3 regions of the Cytobacillus sp. genome follow, and region 3 is predicted to be linked to each of the others. Evidence: riboswitches for the same ligand, from Rfam matches in the RefSeq annotation. Region 3 holds a riboswitch; each other region holds the start of a gene.
The links. Region 3 has a riboswitch for thiamine pyrophosphate ahead of ACEQ1T_RS07695 (ABC transporter substrate-binding protein). Riboswitches for the same ligand answer to the same signal wherever they lie in the genome.
Positions count from the first base shown of each region.

Region 1: another riboswitch for thiamine pyrophosphate. It lies ahead of thiW (energy coupling factor transporter S component ThiW); the one in region 3 lies ahead of ACEQ1T_RS07695 (ABC transporter substrate-binding protein).
Region 2: another riboswitch for thiamine pyrophosphate. It lies ahead of thiT (energy-coupled thiamine transporter ThiT); the one in region 3 lies ahead of ACEQ1T_RS07695 (ABC transporter substrate-binding protein).

Region 1 covers NZ_CAXQGS010000076.1:40,214-46,866, reverse strand. The annotation lists gene ACEQ1T_RS14650 (GNAT family N-acetyltransferase) at 24-572, opposite strand; gene ACEQ1T_RS14645 (DUF2269 family protein) at 651-1,142, opposite strand; gene ACEQ1T_RS14640 (hypothetical protein) at 1,466-1,603, shown strand; gene ACEQ1T_RS14635 (TVP38/TMEM64 family protein) at 1,734-2,579, shown strand; gene ACEQ1T_RS14630 (PaaI family thioesterase) at 2,642-3,013, opposite strand; gene ACEQ1T_RS14625 (alpha-hydroxy-acid oxidizing protein) at 3,202-4,311, shown strand; TPP riboswitch at 4,436-4,552, shown strand; gene thiW (energy coupling factor transporter S component ThiW) at 4,665-5,153, shown strand; TPP riboswitch at 5,313-5,414, shown strand; gene tenA (thiaminase II) at 5,474-6,163, shown strand; gene ACEQ1T_RS14610 (DUF1287 domain-containing protein) at 6,184-6,653, opposite strand, start outside.
Region 2 covers NZ_CAXQGS010000052.1:86,305-92,957, forward strand. The annotation lists gene ACEQ1T_RS09505 (ATP-binding protein) at 128-1,432, opposite strand; gene ACEQ1T_RS09510 (AAA family ATPase) at 1,637-3,367, opposite strand; TPP riboswitch at 3,634-3,736, shown strand; gene thiT (energy-coupled thiamine transporter ThiT) at 3,802-4,401, shown strand; gene ACEQ1T_RS09520 (hypothetical protein) at 4,504-4,773, shown strand; gene ACEQ1T_RS09525 (hypothetical protein) at 4,896-5,135, shown strand; gene qoxD (cytochrome aa3 quinol oxidase subunit IV) at 5,215-5,520, opposite strand; gene qoxC (cytochrome aa3 quinol oxidase subunit III) at 5,521-6,126, opposite strand; gene qoxB (cytochrome aa3 quinol oxidase subunit I) at 6,116-6,653, opposite strand, start outside.
Region 3 covers NZ_CAXQGS010000048.1:85,870-92,522, reverse strand. The annotation lists gene ACEQ1T_RS07720 (alpha-glucosidase) at 1-252, opposite strand, end outside; gene treP (PTS system trehalose-specific EIIBC component) at 340-1,746, opposite strand; gene tatA (twin-arginine translocase TatA/TatE family subunit) at 2,032-2,205, opposite strand; gene ACEQ1T_RS07705 (NAD-dependent deacylase) at 2,315-3,040, opposite strand; gene ACEQ1T_RS07700 (YkvA family protein) at 3,188-3,601, shown strand; TPP riboswitch at 3,675-3,783, shown strand; gene ACEQ1T_RS07695 (ABC transporter substrate-binding protein) at 3,890-4,894, shown strand; gene ACEQ1T_RS07690 (thiamine-binding protein) at 4,908-5,201, shown strand; gene ACEQ1T_RS07685 (ABC transporter permease) at 5,198-5,965, shown strand; gene ACEQ1T_RS07680 (ABC transporter ATP-binding protein) at 5,962-6,653, shown strand, end outside.

The DNA.
Region 1 (6,653 bases), on a different contig from region 3:
TTTTTATGTAGAGGATAATTCAATCAAACGTTTGATTGAATACCCCTGAGCCCGGCGCTGGCCTGCCATTCAGCTTTCAGGATGCTCATTTCTATCAAGTTCCAATAATCATTTCTAACTCTATTGGTCTGCCTGAGAAGTCCTTCTTTTTGGAAACCTGCCTGCTCGTAAATCTTAATAGCAGGCAGGTTAAAATCGAAAACCCCAAGACTGATTCTATTTAATTTCAGCTCTTGGAACGCTAAGTTCAGGATTTGATGAATCATTTCTGAAGCATACCCTTTCCCCCGTGCTGCGGGGCAGATGAAAACCTTGCCAATCCTAGCAGTTTCGTTGACACGGTCAACTCTGCCAAGGGAAATATGACCGACGATTTCATCGTTTGCCATAACTTTGTAGATATATTCCGTGCTGGATTCCAGATTCGCTGAGCTTATATACTTAGCAAGCTGCTCATGATCAAGCGGGAATTTGAAATGGGCACCGCTCCACTGAACCATTAATTCCTGTGTGCTGATCCAGCTGATGAGCAAATCGAAATCTTTTTCTGTAAAAGGTTCTAATTTTACCATGGGAATCTCCTTCTTATTAATTAAGCGTATGATTGAAATGCTTGGTTTAAAAATGATAGTCGGGATGGACTGCCAGCTTTATTTTTGCCTTTTCTTTTTCCACGGACGCAAGACGGATATTGCAAAAATGAAAAGGGTGACTGCAATTTGAAAGTAGACGGCATACTGGCGAACAGTATGATTATCTATGAAAACAGGATTTGTCAGCGCCTTACTGCCTTCTGCTTCAAGCAGGGCCAGATTTTCCACCATTAATTCATCAACAATTGTAATGCCGACAATAGTTTGGATAATAAATAAAATCCATTTAATTGTTAGCCATCTGTGCTTGAAAAACCCCCAATTTGTAAAACAGCCATAAATAATGCCCACTAGTAATGTGCCGACAGCACCAGTGCGCACAATGTAGTCGCTGATAGCCACCACGTTTTGGTACATGTCCAATGTTTGATCATAAGCAGCTAACTTCATGTTGAAATTCAAAACGAGTGAGCTCATGATCCCTCCGAAAAATAAGGAAGCCAGAACGATATGAAGAATTTTTAGCCATCTGGCTGCTTTTGTTCCCATCTTTTTCAACCTTTTTCCCTCCTTGTTAAATCACTTTATAAGTGTAGCAAGGGAAAAAGGCGGTCCCTATCAGCTTGAGCAGTAAATTGGGATAGGGCTTGGGGCTTAGTTTTCTTATTAACTTTTATTAATCACGTTGTATGCACCCAGTAGTTTTCCATTAGGATCCAATCTTGTTTTATGGGATTTCAACATATTAGTCCTTCCTTTCAATTGATGTTTTACCTATTTTACAAAGGGCCTGAAAAATCCTTCTATATATGCGTGAAATGCAAGGATTGGTACATATTAATTTAGAGAACTATAAGGAAGGAGCAAGTGAATTGACCAGAAAAGATGAGCAAAATAAAGAACAGACACAAGGCCCAAAGGAAGAGAGGGAACTTGTCAATGAGTTTGGAAAATATAAAGGGGAACAGCCGGTTCCGCAGCCTAAGGATTATGATGAGATAGAGTATTAAAAAAGCAGGATCAGTCCTGCTTTTTTTATATTTAAGTCTCTGGCCTTAGAATATTTTAATGCTAAGGGAGCTTTAACCTCCTTGTATTCTTTTCTACACTATAGTTAAGAAAAGCAAGAGGGGAAAATGTATGAATGGAAAAATTGAGGTTGGTTTTCATGGACTTATCATTTTAATAGCATCGCATATATTGCTTAATTTAATGCCGACACTTTTGCCCGTTTATAAATGGGTTATGATTGCAGGCATGGCTGCCATATTAGTGATGGATTTTTACTTTTTTGCTGCAGGCAAGTTCTCACGATTGAAATACAGCAGACTGGCACTGATTTATATGTTCAGTCTGCTGTTAATAGTTTTTATTACCTTTTATTTAACAAAGATAGTTGTTCTGACTGATGCATATGGGTTCGAGAGAATGCTTAGGGAATATGAAGCCGAGGGCAAGTTCATCTTTTTCTTGGTTTGCTTTTTACAGCCCATTCTTTTGCCGCTTCCTGAAGCCGTAACACTTCCTGCCGGAAGTGCCGTTTTCGGTCCGGCTGCAGCTGCCTTTCTTGGATTCACAGGTACACTATCAGGGATTATTGTTATGTTCTTGACTGCAAGGATAGGAGGATTAAAGCTTGTATCCCGGTTTATAAAGGAGCGGCATCTGATCAAATACCAAAAATACATGGAGAAAAATGAAAACACCATACTAATGCTGCTGTTTGTTATTCCGATATTGCCAGATGAGATCATTTGTGTTGGAGCAGGAATGGGTGGTGTTTCATTTAAAAAGTTCCTGGGAATTGCGTCTATTTCCAAAATGGCAACATCCTTGCTGCTGGCTTACTCTCTTTCATTGGCCAATGCATTATCTTTATCTGGCTCACAGCTTTTATTAGTCGTTTCGGTTGTGATAGGGGTATTTTACAGTGTATTTCACTTTTATAAAAAGAAGAAGAAAAGAAACTACAAGGATTGTCCGTAAGCTTTAAATGGTTCCTCCTATCGCTGTCAGTGAAACTATTCAGGCAACGATAGGATAATCACTCAGATAGATGCGAAGATTCCCGATGCTTTGGCAACCAGCTGATCCCGGTCGTTATAAATCAGGCAGTCTGTGTGGTTAAGGGTGCGCCCTCTTTTCACAAGGTGAGCATTGGCGAGAAGAAATTCACCTGTCGCCCCCTTTAGGAAAGTGACCTTTAAATCAGCTGTCACCACGGATTGCATCTGGTTTTCATCCGGCTCGAAAATATTCCCCATCGCTACATCCGCAAGAGTGGAAATGATGCCTCCATGAACCAGCCCCGCGCTGTTAATAAAGAGCGGCTGGATTGGCAAAGTCACTTTCATATTGCTTTCACTGATTCTTTCGTAATGGAATTTCAGAAATTCATCAAAAGGCTGTTTGATTAGCATTTTGCACACTCCAATTTCATTAAGGTTAAAATGTTTATTCACGATTTTTAATTAAATCCCTGCTTATTGCAGCTAATTTATATAGGAAAGGCTGCATTCCTGTGAATCTATGATTTTATTAGATGGTTTCTTAAAATCCAAAAAAGTGTTATTATTTTCAATAAATTCAAAAAAGGCGGGGCTGGAATATGGCAAAAGTAGAGAATATTAGTTTCGCGGAAAACTTTCCTATTTCATTTAAGGAACTGGAAGAAGAAGCAGAGAAAGTAATGGGAGCTGGCGGATTTGGCTATGTCCAATCAGGAGCCGGCGGAGAAGAAACGCTGAAAAAGAATATAGAATCCTTTGCAAAATACTCAATTGTACCGAGAATGCTGAGGGATGTTTCAGTGCCGGATATAAGTGTGAATTTATATGGAAGAACGTATCCTTATCCAGTTTTCCTGGCACCGATTGGAATGCAGCGCCTTGAACACAGTGAGGGAGAGCTTGCATCTGCCCGGGCGGCAGCTGCGTTTGGAATTCCTTTTATCCAAAGCACTGTATCCAGTTATTCCATTGAAGAAATCGCTAATGCAACAGGCGCGAGCCCAAAATGGTTCCAATTATATTGGTCCAATTATGAAGATGCTGCGTTCAGTATGGTGCGGCGAGCGGAGGAATCCGGCTATGAAGCCATTGTGTTAACTGTTGATACGGTGATGATGGGATGGAGGGAAGCGGATCTAAGAAACAATTTTTCACCGTTAAAGCTTGGCTATGGAAAAGCAAACTATGAGAGCGACCCAGTCTTTATGGCCTCTCTCCATGACGGGGATGTAGTTCAGGGAATCCTTGATAATATCCATCATCCGACATTGAGCTGGGAGCATATTGCAAGGCTAAAAGAGAAAACAAGTCTGCCGATTCTATTAAAGGGCATTCTCCATCCGGAAGATGCCAGGCTGGCTGTTGAAAAAGGGATAGACGGAATCATCGTTTCCAATCATGGCGGAAGGCAGCTTGATGGAGTGATTGCAGCGATTGATGCGCTTGGACCGATCGTGAAGGAAGTCAAGGGGCGGATTCCAGTATTGTTTGACAGCGGCATTCGCCGAGGATCCGATGTGGTCAAAGCACTGGCATTAGGAGCCGACGCAGTTTGCCTGGGGCGGCCATATGTGTACGGATTGGCCATTGGCGGGCAGGCTGGGGTTGAAAAGGTGATTGCCAACTTTATAGAAGAAACGAAAGTATCGCTTTCTCTGGCAGGGGTGGGGAGCCTAAAGGAGGTAGCGGGTCTGCAGCTGGTTCGATAGTTTCGGAGCATAAATTGAAGAGTTCTTAATACATTGCATCAAAAAAAGTATTTAAGCAAAAAGATTGATGACAGTGCCGGAATAATTTGATAAGCTTGAGATAGCTTATCAAACTAAATATCTATGCAACTACTAGGGGTGCCCCGAATGTGCGGGCTGAGAGGAAAGCGCGTTATAGCTTTCTGACTCTTATGGACCTGATCTGGTTAATGCCAGCGGAGGGAAGTAGGATTTGACTATATGTCAATTCATATACTTAAACCAAGCCAGGTCCTTATGGGAATCTGGCTTTTTTGTATACATACTTCTCATCCTGATAAGCAATCAGGCGGCCCTTTAGAAAGGAGGTTTAGATGAACAGAACCCGATTGTTAACTACGATGGCTTTATTTGTGGCAATTGGGACACTGGGTTCCCATTTGCTCTGGTTTCCGGCAGGCATAGCAAAGGCCTATCCGGTGCAGCATGCGGTGAATGTATTGGCAGCGGTGACGCTTGGACCCCTGCCTGCAGCAGCTGTGGCATTTATGATTGGCCTGCTTCGTAATTTGCTTGGATTCGGGACGCTGCTTGCGTTTCCAGGAGGCATGATCGGTGCGTTTTTGGCAGGTGTGCTTTATTTGAAGTTCGGCCGGAAAATATGGGCTGCTGTAGGAGAAGTGGTAGGTACCGGCTTAATTGGTGCATTGTTTGCAGTACCTTTTGCAAAGGTTCTCATGGGGAGCTCAGCTGGGGCATTCTTCTTTGTGCCGCCATTCCTGGTCAGCAGCATTGCCGGTGCGTCCATAGGCTGGATGGTTTTGGCAAAGGTTAAAGAGAAGAACTTGGTTCAGAATATGTGATGATTTTGGGCTGGCGAAGCTAGTTGAATAAGCAGATAAGCGGAGTGCAGCATAGCAATCTGACTTTATGAGCGATTTTTAAGAGTTATGGGCGAAATCCAAAATTTATGAGCGAAAAACGTCAAGTTAGAAAATCGGTAAAAAACAATTAGAATGTTAGAAAACTGCTAGGGGCGCTACGGCTGAGATAAGGAGCTTTTCCTTTGTCCCTTGGAACCTGATCTGGATAATGCCAGCGCAGGGAAGCAGTGAGGACCTCGTTATATATCCTCATGCTTTTTCCCCGGCAGCTTCTGTAATGAATAAGGAGGCTATTTTTTATGACTTTTTCAGAGATTCTGCGCAAAGAAAATGAAGATTTGTTTCAGCTGATATTTGAGCACCCGTTTGTCCAGGGTATCGGGAGAGGGGACGTGCCGAAAGAGGCGCTGGCCCATTACATTAAAGCGGACTTTGAGTATCTGAATGCGTTCATGCATATTTATGGGATTGCCATTTCAAAGTCTGCAGAGCGTAAGGATATTTCTTATTTTAATCAGCAAATAGAATTTGTATTGAACAGCGAAGTACATCCCCACCATAATTTTTGCCAGCAGATTGGGGTGGATTACGAAGCATTGCAGGGCTATCCGCTCCCTCCAACAGCTGATCATTATGTTAAGCATATGATGTATCATGCCCACACAGGCGGCATGGGTGAGATCCTTGCTGCATTATTGCCTTGTCCATGGACTTATTGGGAGATTGGGCTTGAACTCATGAAGCAATATGAGCCAGATGAGAACCATCCGTTTTATCCATGGATCTCTTTTTATGCAAATTTAAGGGTCGAAGCTGTGACCATGAATATGAGGAACCGTTTGGATGAGCTTGCTGATGCGGCATCACCGGAAGAAAGGCAGCGAATGAAGGATGCTTTCCGAAAAAGCTGCCAGCTGGAGCTTGGCTTCTGGGAGATGTCTTATACCTGCGAAGAGTGGCCGGCGGGCAATCCTGCAGCAGTCAGATAAGAAAAACGCCTGCATCTGCTTTATGGCAGTGCAGGCGTTTTTTCAAAATCCCATCTGTAATGAGCGGTAATGGGAGTCTTAAAAGAAGATAGTTTTACTTCTGCTGCAAATGGTGTGGAGTTATGTATAACATATGGAATGCCATCTTTCGTCCGTTTGTCAGATATGATTGCCACATGGTTGAATTTAGGAGAAAGGAAAACCACAATGTCACCCGGCTGCCATTGCTGAAGGTTCTTACCATCTCCTGGATTCAGTTCAGTTGTTAATGACTTTGCGAAGCGGCTAAAGAAGACATTCTGGTTTGGCACCCTTCTAAAATCAATGTTCGGATCAGGCTTGCCCTGCACTCTTGAATACAAGTCCGTATTCTCGGCGATATCCTGATCAATAAGATCCTTTAAGGTTACATCAGCCCCCTGGAATCCCCTCCAAATCACATCTGTACAGACACCTTCGCCATCGGGCGGATAGCCTCCCGCATAGTAGG
Region 2 (6,653 bases), on a different contig from region 3:
GAAAAAAGCCTTCAGTTTTTTGGAGGCTTTTTTCTGTGGTTTATTTTTAAGTTAATGTTTTGATTCATCACCTACCTGTGCTGTCGAGCATTAATTTTCGGCAGGATTCCCATTCAGTCATTTTGAGTTAACTCTCATTTATACGCTGACTTTCAGACCTGTTCTGGAATGAAGTCTGCCGGATCACTTCGGACGAGTAATATAGAGGCAGCGAAATAGTAAAGCAGGTTCCTATATTTTGTGTACTTTCTATTGCATATTTTCCTTTCAAACGATTGATGATGTCAAAAGATATCATTAATCCTAAGCCGGTTCCTTTCGTTTTTGTTGAGTAATAGGGCTGACCGAGCATTTGGAGTTTTTCTTTTGACATTCCGACACCTTCATCTTTAATTAGTATATCGGCTGTAGTATTTCTTTTGAATGCTGAAACCTCTAGAATACCGCCATCAGGCATTGCTTCTATACTATTTTTCATTAAGTTTATAAATAATTGCTTAATTTCATTTGGGTTACCAATGATAAAAATGCCTTCAAAAATACTTGTCCTTATTTCAACCTTTGTCATCAGTCCATATGGCCGCATAAAATCAGCCACTTCCAATAATACTCCGGAAAGAGAAACTTGACTGACAACAGGAGTTTCCGGGCGTGCAAGTGAGAGGAAATCACTAATAATATGATTGGTTCTGTCCAGTTCCTCCAAAGAAACTTTAATAAAGGACTTTTGATCTGCAGTCAGGTTTTTTTCATTTTTAAGCATTTGCAGAAAACCTCTTACAGTAGTCATTGGGTTTCTAATTTCATGGGCGACGGACGCAGCCAGCTGACTGATCGCATTGATTTTTTCCGCATCTCTCAGTTTTTGCATCATCATTTCCTGAAGCAGATTCATTTCAATTAAATAGATGATCATAGAAAGAGTCACAATAGAAACTGCTGAAAACAATAGCAAGTATACAGCGTCTTCTTTAATATCCTTTTGGAGGAAAATAACATACCTGGTTACCGTAATGGGAAGATAAAATAAAACAGCTATACTGAGTTTTTGTTTAAATGTACATTTTTTATAGAATTTTGAAGCATAGAAAAAGAGCACAGACATAATTGCGTAATTTACTAGCGCAATCGAAATATCTCCTGGTGAAAAAAAGCCCTTAAAAGTAATCAATACTAAAATAACCAGGAAGCCTGCAAGAGGCTTAATGTAAAAATAGGCGACAAAAACAGGAATAAATTTCAAGTCAAAAAACTGACCGCTTGCAATTTCCACCGGAAAAGTCATAGTCAGGAAAAGCGCTAAAAAAAGAACAGATAAAAGCGGGGCAGAAGTCTTCCAGCCATCCCCCCGATGTGAAGAGATTTTATGGATAAAAGGAATCATTATCATAATTAGAAAGTGAAAAATCAAGTCAGCTGTAAAATCATACAAAAGAACCATCCCTCCAACATGCAGGTATATTAGTAATTAAACAAAAGAGAGGAAGAATCCTTTATATGGGAACATTTATTTATTCTGACTCTATAGGAGATAACCATTTGTTTACATAACATTATTATGGATTAATTTTTGAATATTTACTAATGAACTGCATTTCCAATATAAAAACCGGCCTGCAGGGGGGCCGGTTTCTCATCATGCTATTACCATTTCAGACTTCAATTCTCCAACAATCTTCTGGACTTCACTGCCTTCCAGAGTTTCTTTTTCAAGAAGGGCCTCTACCAGTGTTTCAAATTGAGGGTGATGATTTGCAATGATCAATTCGCATCTTTCCAGTGCTTTCTGGAAAAGATCCTGCATTTTTGCTTCTTTTTGACCTTTGTTAAAGGTAAGCTCAAAGCCGTTATCAAGTAAACCGGTATCAACCATTTGCTCAATGATGTGCTTGGCTTGTTTAACATCACCGCTTACTCCAATGCTGTGCTCGCCAAGAATCATTCGTTCTGATACACCGCCTGCGAGAATCATGGCAACCTGATCAAGCAATTCACTTGTTGTCGATAAGTGAAGTTCTTTTTGTATTGGTGCTACATACCCAAGTGCTTCGCCGCGCGGAATGATGGTTGCTTTGCGGACGGATCCGGGTTTTGTTAAAGCAGCCACTAATGCATGGCCAGCTTCGTGTATGGCAACCCGCTGCTTTGTACCGTGATCCTGCAATGCCCGGGTGGTTGTTCCCAGAATGGTCCGGTCAAGCGCATAATCCAAATCTTCTTTTGAGATAATTTCCTGGCCGTTACGGACAGCTCTGCGGCTTGCCGTTTCAAAAAGGGAATGAAGATCTGCACCTGAGAATCCAGAGGTGCTTTCTGCTAAATCACCAAGTGTTGTCATGACATCCTCAGCCAGTAATCTATTTTTTGTGTGAATATTGATAATCTCTCTTCGGCCCTTTGTATCAGGAAGAGGGACATTGAAGGAGAAGTCAATCCGTCCCGGACGGAGGAATGCTTCATCAAGCATATCCTTCCTGTTTGTCGCTGCAATAAATAGTATTCCATCATTGGAATGGCCGCCGTCCAGCTGGACTAGCAGCTCAGTTAACGTCTTTTCGCTTTCTTCTCCGCCATGCTGCTTTCTTCTGCCTGCCAATGCATCTACTTCGTCAATGAAGACGACGGCAGGAGAATGCTTTCTTGCATTTTGGAAAAGGTTTCTTACTCGGGAAGCTCCCACACCAACGAACAACTCATTAAAACCGGAACCGCTGGTTGAGAAAAAAGTGGCTCCAAGTTCTTTAGCGATTGCCTGAGCCAGCAATGTTTTTCCTGTTCCAGGAGGCCCGTATAATAGAATTCCCTTCGGCGGCTTAATCCCCATTTTCAGAGAGCGCTCAGGTTCTTTTAATATAGAAAGAGTCTGCATGATTTCCTCTTTCATTTCTTCCTGAATTCCGCCAACATCTTCCAGTGAAATGGAAGGAAGGGCCTTTGGCTTAGATACACTTTGTTTCATGGTATTTGTAGCACCCATTCCGCCTTTTCCTGACTTAAACAGGTAAATGCCAATGGCTATAAACAAAAGGACTACACCGCCCAGAATCCAAGGGGTATAAGGTCCTGTGGTTGCGAACGTATATTGTATATTATAGGTTTCTACTAATTTATCAACCATCTCACTGTTGGGAGGCACATGGGAGATGTACTCGCCATCAGGGGCTGTGATCAGCAGTTTCCCATTTTTGTATTCCTGTACTGCAACAGTCTTTCCATCCTGGGAGGCAATAATTTTTTCCACAGAAGAAAACGGAACTGTCACATCCTTATTTCCTGCTTGTACGGTCCAAATAACCGCCGCCAAAATCACCGTGATCACCAATGCAATAGAAACAATCGTCGAAGGCTTCTTTAGACGTGATTTCAACTATTTCCCTCCTCATTGAACATACCTACATTATAAGGAAATAGTATTGTTAATAACAGGGTTTTACTTTTTTTAAACGTTGTAAATTATGGAAAAATAGTATAGTTTATAAGAAAGTGTGCTACAACAGCTATCAGATGGCATAAATATGTGAAAAAAATGTGACAAGCAGGGTGAAAACCTGGCATATAAATTAAAAAAGTTTTTTCAAAGAATCCTTTTCACAATGTTTCATTTCATATATACTAAAATCGGATAATTCAATAACGTGCCACAAGGGGAGCATTTTGCTGAGAGTGAACAGTTCGCTGTTCTGACCCTTTGAACCTGTTAGATAATGCTAGCGCAGGAATGTGGAATAAAAGGCGGAAGGAGATTTTCTGCCTGCTTGTTCTCCCTTGGGGTATCGTCAACGATTAAAGGGGGATTTTTTTATGAAAAAATTAAGCTTAACTGCGATGATTGAAGCTTCATTTTTTGCAGCATTTGCCATCATTCTGGATTTTCTGCCATCAATCAAGCTGTCACCGTCTATTTCCATTTCCGCCGCGATGATTCCGATCTTTATTTTGGCTTTCAGGTGGGGTTTTAAGGTAAGCTTCATCGCAGGCCTCTTATGGGGAATTTTGCAGATTTCCATGGGAGATGCCTGGATCGCCACTCCGCTTCAGGCATTTATTGAGTACTTTGTCGCATTTGCCTGTATTGGTTTTGCCGGTTTGTTTTTCCGGCCAATTCAAAGTCAGCTGCACAGGGGAAACAAGAACAAAGCATTGGGCTGGATAGTTTTAGCTGTGTTTGCCGGAAGCCTTGCCAGGTATTTCTGGCATTTCATAGCAGGTGTATTTTTCTTTGGAAGCTATGCGCCAGAAGGGATGTCGCCTGTATTATTCTCCTTCATGGCAAATGGCGCAACAATGCTTGGTGCTGCTATTCTTTGTTCCATTTTAGCAGCATTAATTATTTCTTCGGCACCTAGATTAATCATGAGAAAATCAGATGAAATTATTCAATCGCAAAAACATGCTTCCTGATTATAATCTGCCTCTTTGAATATATTTCAAAGAGGTTTTTTTCATATCTTAGGAAACTCCTTATGAAAAATGGGTATATTACTCAAAAAGGGGAGTGATTGTTTGTCAAACACATTGCAGGGTAACATCATAACAGGTGTCTTTGATGCAGAAACCAGTGCCTTTGAGATCCAAAAGGTTAAAAGTTTCACTACCCAGTCGATTCTCAACAAAAATCAATGTGAAAATTTGTATAACTATTTATCCATCCATGAGGAAGATGAGGGAGGACAAATTATTACACTGTACGATCAAATGCCGTTAATGCTGACCAGGCAGGAAATATGCAGTTTAAAGAAAGATTTGGAGAACATTAAAAAACTATATCAGTAGAAAATCGCTTTGCATCTTGCAAGGCTTTTTTTCTTGCCAAATTAAATTTGACAAATTTGTGACAAAAAGTTTGACAAATTTGTGAACATAGTTAGAATATTAAATAAAAGGGGATGAAAAACATGACATTAAAACAGCAAAAGGTTCTTCACTTTTTTAGGAATGTTACAGCAGCAGGTATACTTTTAGGATTAATTGTCTTTATTTCCAGCTTTTTTGTAAGCGGTATCACGGGTGAGTATGTTTTATCAATCGGCTTAAGCATTATGGTATCATCCATGCTAATTTTTGGATTTGGATTTTTTATCAATGTAATGGAAGAAATGACAAAGGGAAGCAAGGGAATCAGACAATACAAATAAAACCGGCCTCCAATAGGGAGACCGGTTTTTTGTATTATTTGGTTCATCGGTTGGACATGGCGCTTCTGCTTATCTTTAATTAATGAGCAGCGTGCCCAGAAGTCAGAACCCAAATTGAACCCACTACAATAACGATAACCATAAATACGGCATAAATCATATTTACCAAGTTCGTTTTGCCGTCTTCGCCTTCTCTTAAGTGCATGAACATGAAAAGCTGCATGCCTGCCTGAATGACAGCCAGTGAGCCGATGATCCACATGATAACTTTAAAAGAGAGGTTCGTTTTTAAGGCAATACCTGCTGCTGCAAATGTCAGCACAAGGGAAACAACAAATCCAATGACATGGCTTATCGGGAAGCTTTTTGATTGATGATGTTCCATTTAAGCCACCAGTCCTTTCAAATACACGAATGTGAAAATAAAGATCCAGACTACATCAAGGAAGTGCCAGTAAAGGCCGATAATAAATGTTTTTCTTGCTGTAGTAGGGGTAAGGCCTCTTTTTAAAAGCTGGATAATGACCATAGTTGCCCAGCCAATACCCAATGTAACGTGGGCTCCGTGTGTACCCAGCAAGACAAATAAGCTGGAAAGGAACGCACTTGTCTGCATCGTTGCGCCTTCATGGGCATAATGGATAAATTCATTAATCTCCATGAATAGGAATCCTGCGCCAAGAGCAAGGGTAATCACCAGCCAGGTAATTAGCCCTTTCAGGTTATGCCGGCGCATTTCAAAAATGGCGATGCCCATTGTAAAGCTGCTTGTCAAAAGGAGGACTGTCTGAATCATGACATCCTTGATCACAAAAATGTCTTTATGTGTTGGACCTCCTGCAAAGCGTTCATATAATACACCATATACTCCAAACAGAGTGGCAAATAGAACGATTTCAGCGCCAAGGAAAACCCAGAAGCCAAGAATATTCATCCGATCCTGTTCAGTTTGATATTCAAGGGGCAAGGAAGTATCCACTTTAGCTGACATGATCATGCACCTCTCCTTCTGTTTTTCTCCAGGCATTTTCAATTCTGTGAATTTCATCTTTTTTAACATGGAAGCCTTCATTGTAATCGAATGAACGGATGATCAAACCAGCAAAAATGCCGATGGCAGCTACAGCTGCAGCAATGTGCCATTCAAATACAAGGAGGAAGCCTGCGATGCCGAAGATGACACCCATATAAATCGGAAGCCAGGAATTGCTTGGCATATGAATCTCTTCAATTTCACTGTCATATAACGTTAAGCCTTCATTCTTTTTCTTCATGTGCCAGAAAGGATCAAGGGATTTAACCTCCGGCAGCTTTGCAAAGTTATAGAATTGAACTGGTGAAGCAGTAGACCATTCCAATGTTCTTGCATCCCATGGGTCGCTTGAGATGTTTCTGTCAGCATAGCGGATGCTCCAGTAAATGTTGTAGCAGAATACCGCGAACCCTGCTGCCAGAATGATCGAACCAATTGCCGATAGCATGAAGAGTGGTGCAAATCCTGATTCCGCAGAGTATGTG
Region 3 (6,653 bases):
AAGTACTTCCCAATCTTCCATTGTTCCAAACTCACTCATAATATCCAGATAATCACTGATATCATATCCATTATCATCATTTGGCGATTTATAAACCGGTGAAAGCCAAACCACATCAACCCCAAGCTCTTTCAAATAATCCAGCCTGGAGATGATTCCCTGCAAATCTCCAATTCCATCTTCATTGCTATCCATGAAGCTCCGAGGGTAAATTTGGTAAACTACACTTTCTTTCCACCATTGCTTCTTCATATGGTGACCTCCGATATTTACATTTTTGTGCAAGCCTTATAAAATGGCGATACCACGGAATTATAAAACCCCATGGCATCAACCTTTCTATTCTGCTTTTTTTAATTTCGAGAAAGCTAAAGTCAATACAAACGGTACAACAAGTGCAATACCCATTCCGATAAAGAAAGCACCCCAGTTTTCCGCAAAGATGGAGAAGAATGCCGGCAAGCCTCCTACACCTATTGACGGTGCCTTAACACCATTAATAGTGATGAAGATGCCTGCAATTGCTGACCCAATAATCGCTGCAAAGAACGGGTACTTAAAGCGAAGATTCACCCCAAACATAGCAGGTTCGGTGACTCCAAGCCATGCTGATACGGACGAAGTAAGCGCAAGCCCTTTCAGCTTTTCGTTCCCTTTGCTTAACAGCATCATGGCAAAAGCAGCGGAGCCCTGTGCAATATTAGACAGTGCAACCATCGGCCATAAAAACGTGCCGCCAATGCTGCCGATTAACTGCAGATCAACTGCAAGGAAAGTATGATGCATACCAGTGATAACGAGAGGGGCATATAATCCTCCGTAAATCAAGCCTCCAAGGGCTGGAACGGCATCAAAGATTCCGACAACTCCATTTGTAATCCAGCTGCCAATCGTGAATGTAATCGGTCCAATGGCAATAAAAGAAAGAAAACCAGTGATCAGTAAAGCGATCGGCGCAACAGTCAGAAGCTGAAAAGCATCAGGAATTCTTTTTCGCAGAAATACTTCTATCTTAGCCAATACGTATGAAGCAAATAATACAGGCAATACCTGCCCCTGGTAACCTACCTTTTCAATTTCAAGACCGAATAAATTCCACTTCGGAACTTCTTCAGCTGAACCATAGCCCCATGCATTTAAAAGTTCCGGGTGCACAAGCATCAAACCTAGCACAATACCAAGAAGAGGACTTCCTCCAAACCTGTTTACGGCACTCCAGCCAATCAAACCGGGAAGGAATACGAAAGCAGTATTGGCAATCAGGTTAATGATGCCCGCCAGATCGGCCCAGTTTGTATAAACTTCAACAAACGATTTACCATCGAAGAAAATATCCGGTGCGGTCATAATGTTATTGATTCCCATCAGCAAACCAGCTGTAACGATAGCCGGAAGGATTGGAATAAAAATATCTGCAAGTGTTTTAATTCCGCGCTGCAATGGATTTAAGTTTTCAGCAGCAGCACTTTTTGTTTCTTCTTTAGACGATTCGCCAATTCCTGTCGCATCTGTCATTTCTTTATACACTTTATCAACCAGGCCTTGTCCAATGACAACCTGGAATTGTCCATTTGTGGAAAATGAGCCTTTTACAATATCTATATTTTCGAGTTTTTCTTTATTGACTTTTCCTTCGTCTTTTAACGCAAAACGCAGTCGTGTAACACAATGAGTTGCCGCTGCAATATTATCCCTGCCCCCGATAGCTTCTACAATTTGCTCTGCTGACTCTTTATTTGTAGCCATTCTTCGCTCTCCTCCTGTTACCGTTTTCATATTAAAGAAAAAACAGTTATAAGGTTTTTGTTTATTGTTCTCGAACTTTACAAATATATCCAATTAACAGAACCTGACTTGTATATACATGAACTGTTTACGCTTTCATTCTATCTTGTATATACATGTTAGTCAACCAATTTTTCTTTTCTCTCTTTTATATACCCATTCAATCTCTCTGGATGTCAGAAAATAAAAAAACCGGCTTCGAGACTTAATTGTCTGCAAAGCCGGTTCTAAACCTATTGAATAATCTTATTTCCTTTTATCATCGTCATCATCTTTTGTGAGTTCACGGGTAGATTTCTTAAATTCTTTTAAGGTCTCCCCAAATGCTCTCCCTATTTCAGGAAGTTTTTTAGGACCAAAAATAATAAGAGCCAGAACCAGGATGAGAATTAAACCTGGAATACCGATGTTTGATAACATGCTGAACACTCCTTATATATCATATCGCATGGGCAGTAGCAATCATGTTCATTGTCCATTATAGTAGATTGACTTAAAAAATCATAGCATGGCAGCTTTTTTTATGAATTCACGTTTTTTCACTATTAAAGACTCTATCAAGATCTTCTAATACTTCACCAATTTTGCGGTTATGGATCACTTCATCAGCATAAATATCGAAGTCCGTAGGTTCCAAATTAATTATCACCAGTTTTGCCCCGTTTTGTTTGGCAATCAGCGGAAACTGATTTGCAGGTGTTACATTCAAGGATGATCCCAGAACAATAAAAAGTTCTGCCTTTTCTGTTTCATCCTCTGCGAAATCTAAAGCCTCCTCAGGAAGCATTTCCCCAAACAGAACTACTGAAGGACGGAGCACACCACCGCAATTACATTGGAATTGTCCATGCAAATACCCCTCGCTCGGGAACTCTTTTTTACACTTCTGGCAATGGAGTGTCTGCAAATTCCCATGGAGCTCTGATACTTTTTTACTTCCCGCCAGTCCATGAAATCCATCCACATTCTGGGTGATAATGCTCTTAATAATATCTCTCTTTTCCCAATCTGCTAGAATATAGTGCCCTTTATGGGGATTGCACTCCTTAAGCCCGATTACCCTGTGCCGATAAAATTCAATAAACTCGTTCACATTTTCATTTAATGCTTCTGTACTGGCTATTTTTCCAGGATCTTTCCCATTCCATAAACCATTATTGGCAGACCTGAAATCAGGAAGTCCGCTTTCCGTCGACATTCCTGCTCCAGTTAATATTACTGTATAATTTGATTCCTGAAGCCATTTCTCAAGCATAGATATCAGCCCCCAATAAGGTTTTGTCACAGGTTAAATTTGATTTCCATTTATTTCTCCCGGTGAAATGTTTATGTCATGTCAGGTATGCGGTAAATACTAGATTATAACTGTTTATGCGAATTATCAAATATAGGAGTGATAGCTATGCCTGAAATAGAAACGAAAGATTATAAGGACGGCTATAAAAAATTTTCTGCCAGGGCCAAACGTTATGCGGAAGACCCTGAAAAAACAAAAGTACTGCTAAGAAAGGCTACACTTAAAGCAGATAAAAATAAATCTTCATTAAGTGATATATGGGAAAAGTTTCAGCTTCTGATCGATTTGGTTAAAGCATGGTCTAAAGGCGATTACCGGCATATTTCAAGAAAATCGGTTATCTTTATTATTGCTTCCGTCCTATACTTTGTTTCCCCTATAGACCTTGTTCCTGACTTTTTAATAGGAATGGGAATTTTAGATGATGCAGCAGTACTTGGTTTTGCCGTTAGCCAAATTACAGGTGAACTTGAAAAATTCAAAATCTGGAAAGAAAGCAGGACGATAGAGATGAAATAATTATTTTCTGTCCATTTTGATATTATTTGCTATAATAATGATGGAAAGTATTTATGCTGTCAAAATTAAATAGCAGGAAATGTAGGGGAACCGGTATGCCGGTTGAGACTTCATCATTAAGATGCTGACCCTTTGAACCTGATCTGGCTCATACCAGCGTAGGGAACATATTCTTAAACATACTAAATGTTTTTATATGCGCCCTGGTTTATACCGGGGCGTTTTTATTTTTCAGGGCAGACTATCATTAACTTTCCTTATTACATAAAGGTTTTAGGAGGATTATTTATGAAAAAGTGGATTGCGGCTATCTGTTCACTTCTGTTTCTTTCAGGCTGTGCCGGCAATGGAGCGGATAATCAGACTGGAAGCAAAGATGCAGACAGCAAACAAGATTTGAAAAAAGTTACTGTTGTATTGGATTGGACACCCAATACCAATCATACCGGCTTATATGCCGCAAAGGACAAAGGATATTTTAAAGAAGAAGGGCTCGATGTCGAAATTATAATGCCAGGTGAAGCAGGTGCAGATCAATTGACTGCATCAGGCAAGGCTGATTTCGGTGTCAGCTATCAGGAAAGCATCACGGAAGCCCGTGTACAGGGAGTTCCCCTTGTATCGATAGCAGCTGTAATACAGCATAATACTTCCGGTTTTGCATCCCCTGCTGAAAAAAACATTAAATCGCCGAAAGACTTTGAAGGAAAAACTTATGGCGGCTGGGGAGCTCCTGTAGAAAAATCTGTAATAGATTCCCTAATGAAGAAGGAAAACGTCAATGTTGATAATGTCTCAATTGTTAACATGGGAGATGCTGACTTTTTCACAGCTGTTAAAAGAGATATAGACTTCGCATGGATTTATTACGGATGGACAGGTGTAGAAGCAGAACTTCGGGGGGAAAAGATTAATATGGTCTACCTTACCGACTACTCAGAAAAACTGGATTACTACACGCCCGTTCTCGCAACCAGCGAAAAAATGATTGCAGATGACCCGGATACTGTCAAAGCATTTGTAAAAGCAGCATCCAGAGGTTATGAATTTGCAATCGATCAGCCTGGCGAAGCAGCAGATATTTTGTTAAAAAATGCTCCGGACCTTGACAGCGAATTGGTAAAAGAGAGCCAGGAATGGCTATCCCCCCGCTATCAGGATGATGCTCCAAGATGGGGTGAACAAAAGCTTGCAGTCTGGGAAAACTATGCAGACTGGATGCATGATAATGGTCTATTAGATAAAGAATTAGATGCCGGCAAAGCATTTACAAATGACTTCCTGCCGGAATAAGGAGAGTTCAAATATGGCAAACGCACTTGTAAGCATTCAGATCATACCGAAAACAAAAGATGGGGAAAATGTTATACCTTACGTTGATGAAGCAATTAATGTTATTCAGCAATCTGGTGTTAAGCACGAGGTGCATCCCCTAGAAACCACGATGGAAGGCGATTTAGACCATTTATTAAAAATCATAGCCGATATGAACAGAAAAATGATTGAAAAAGGAAGCAGCAATGTAATTTCACAGGTTAAGGTTCTATATCAGCCGGACGGTATTGAAATGAGTGATTTAACGGAGAAATACCGTTCATGATAAATGTATTCAGAAAAGGATGGAGGCCGGCTGCGGTTCTCCTTCTTTTATTCATTCTTTGGGAATTGGCAGTAAATCTGGCAGAAGTTCCTGCATGGCTCCTGCCTCCGCCGACAGATATCGTTCATGAAGCGATTTCGGGGCTGGAGGGCTTCCGCCTTCATCTTCAATCGACAGTCATGCTTTCCCTATTGGGATTTCTCATTGGCGCCGTCATAGGATTACTCACAGCTGTTATTCTGCACTTATTGCCTTTTATAAGGGAGTCGGTTTACCCTCTCCTCATACTTTCACAGAATGTGCCTATAATTGTACTGGCTCCTTTGCTGGTTGTATGGTTTGGTTTCGGGATACTTCCAAAGCTGATTGTCATCACGCTGGTTTGTTTCTTCCCCATTACAGTTGCTGCATTGGACGGCTTTCGCCAAACCCCCGGAGAACTTAGGCATTATATGCTGATGGCAGGTGCCAGCAAAGGTCAGCTTTTTTGGAAGCTGGAGCTTCCCTATTCCCTTCCTTCTTTATTTTCAGGGCTAAAAATCTCCGCAACCTATAGTGTGATGGGTGCTGTAATATCCGAATGGCTCGGAGCTAAAGCAGGAATAGGTGTTTATATGACTTTAGCCTCTTCTTCATTTAGGACGGACCGTGTTTTTGTTGCCATTTTTACCATTATGCTGTTAAGCTTGCTGTTTTTTGGAGGAATATTACTGGCTGAACGTTTGCTGATTAAATGGAAGTCACGGGAGAGTGCCAGGAAATGATACAATTATCAGTTAATCATTTAACCAAAAGTTTTGATTCAAATCAGGTTTTAGACAATTTAAGTTTTCATATAAATGAAGGGGAATTTGTTTCGATTTTAGGCCCTTCAGGGAGCGGCAAGAGTACCCTTTTCAACCTCATTGGCGGGATGCTCCTGCCTGACGAAGGGTCCATAACGCTTGGGAATGTGAAGATCAACGGCAAACGCGGTTCAATAAGCTATATGCCCCAGACACCTTCCCTGATGCCATGGAGAACCATTCTTCAAAACGTTCTGCTTGGCCAGGAGCTAATGGGTAAATCCGATTCGGAAACGGCAAAAAAGATGCTTCAAAAAGCTGGTCTCGGTGACTATGAAAATGCATATCCTCATGAATTATCAGGGGGGATGAAGCAAAGGGCTGCCTTTATCCGGGCATTATTAAGCCCGCAGCCAATCATTTTGCTGGATGAACCTTTTTCTGCTTTAGATGAACTTACCCGCCATGATATGCAAAAATGGCTTCTTGATATTTGGAATGAGCATAAACCCACAATTCTGTTCGTAACTCACAATATTGAAGAAGCCATTTACCTTTCTGACCGAATTTTAGTACTTAGCAGCAAGCCTGCTAAAGTAATAAATGAATATAAAGTACCCTTTAACAGGCCAAGAATGGAGGAACTTTTTCTCAATGAGAATTTCCT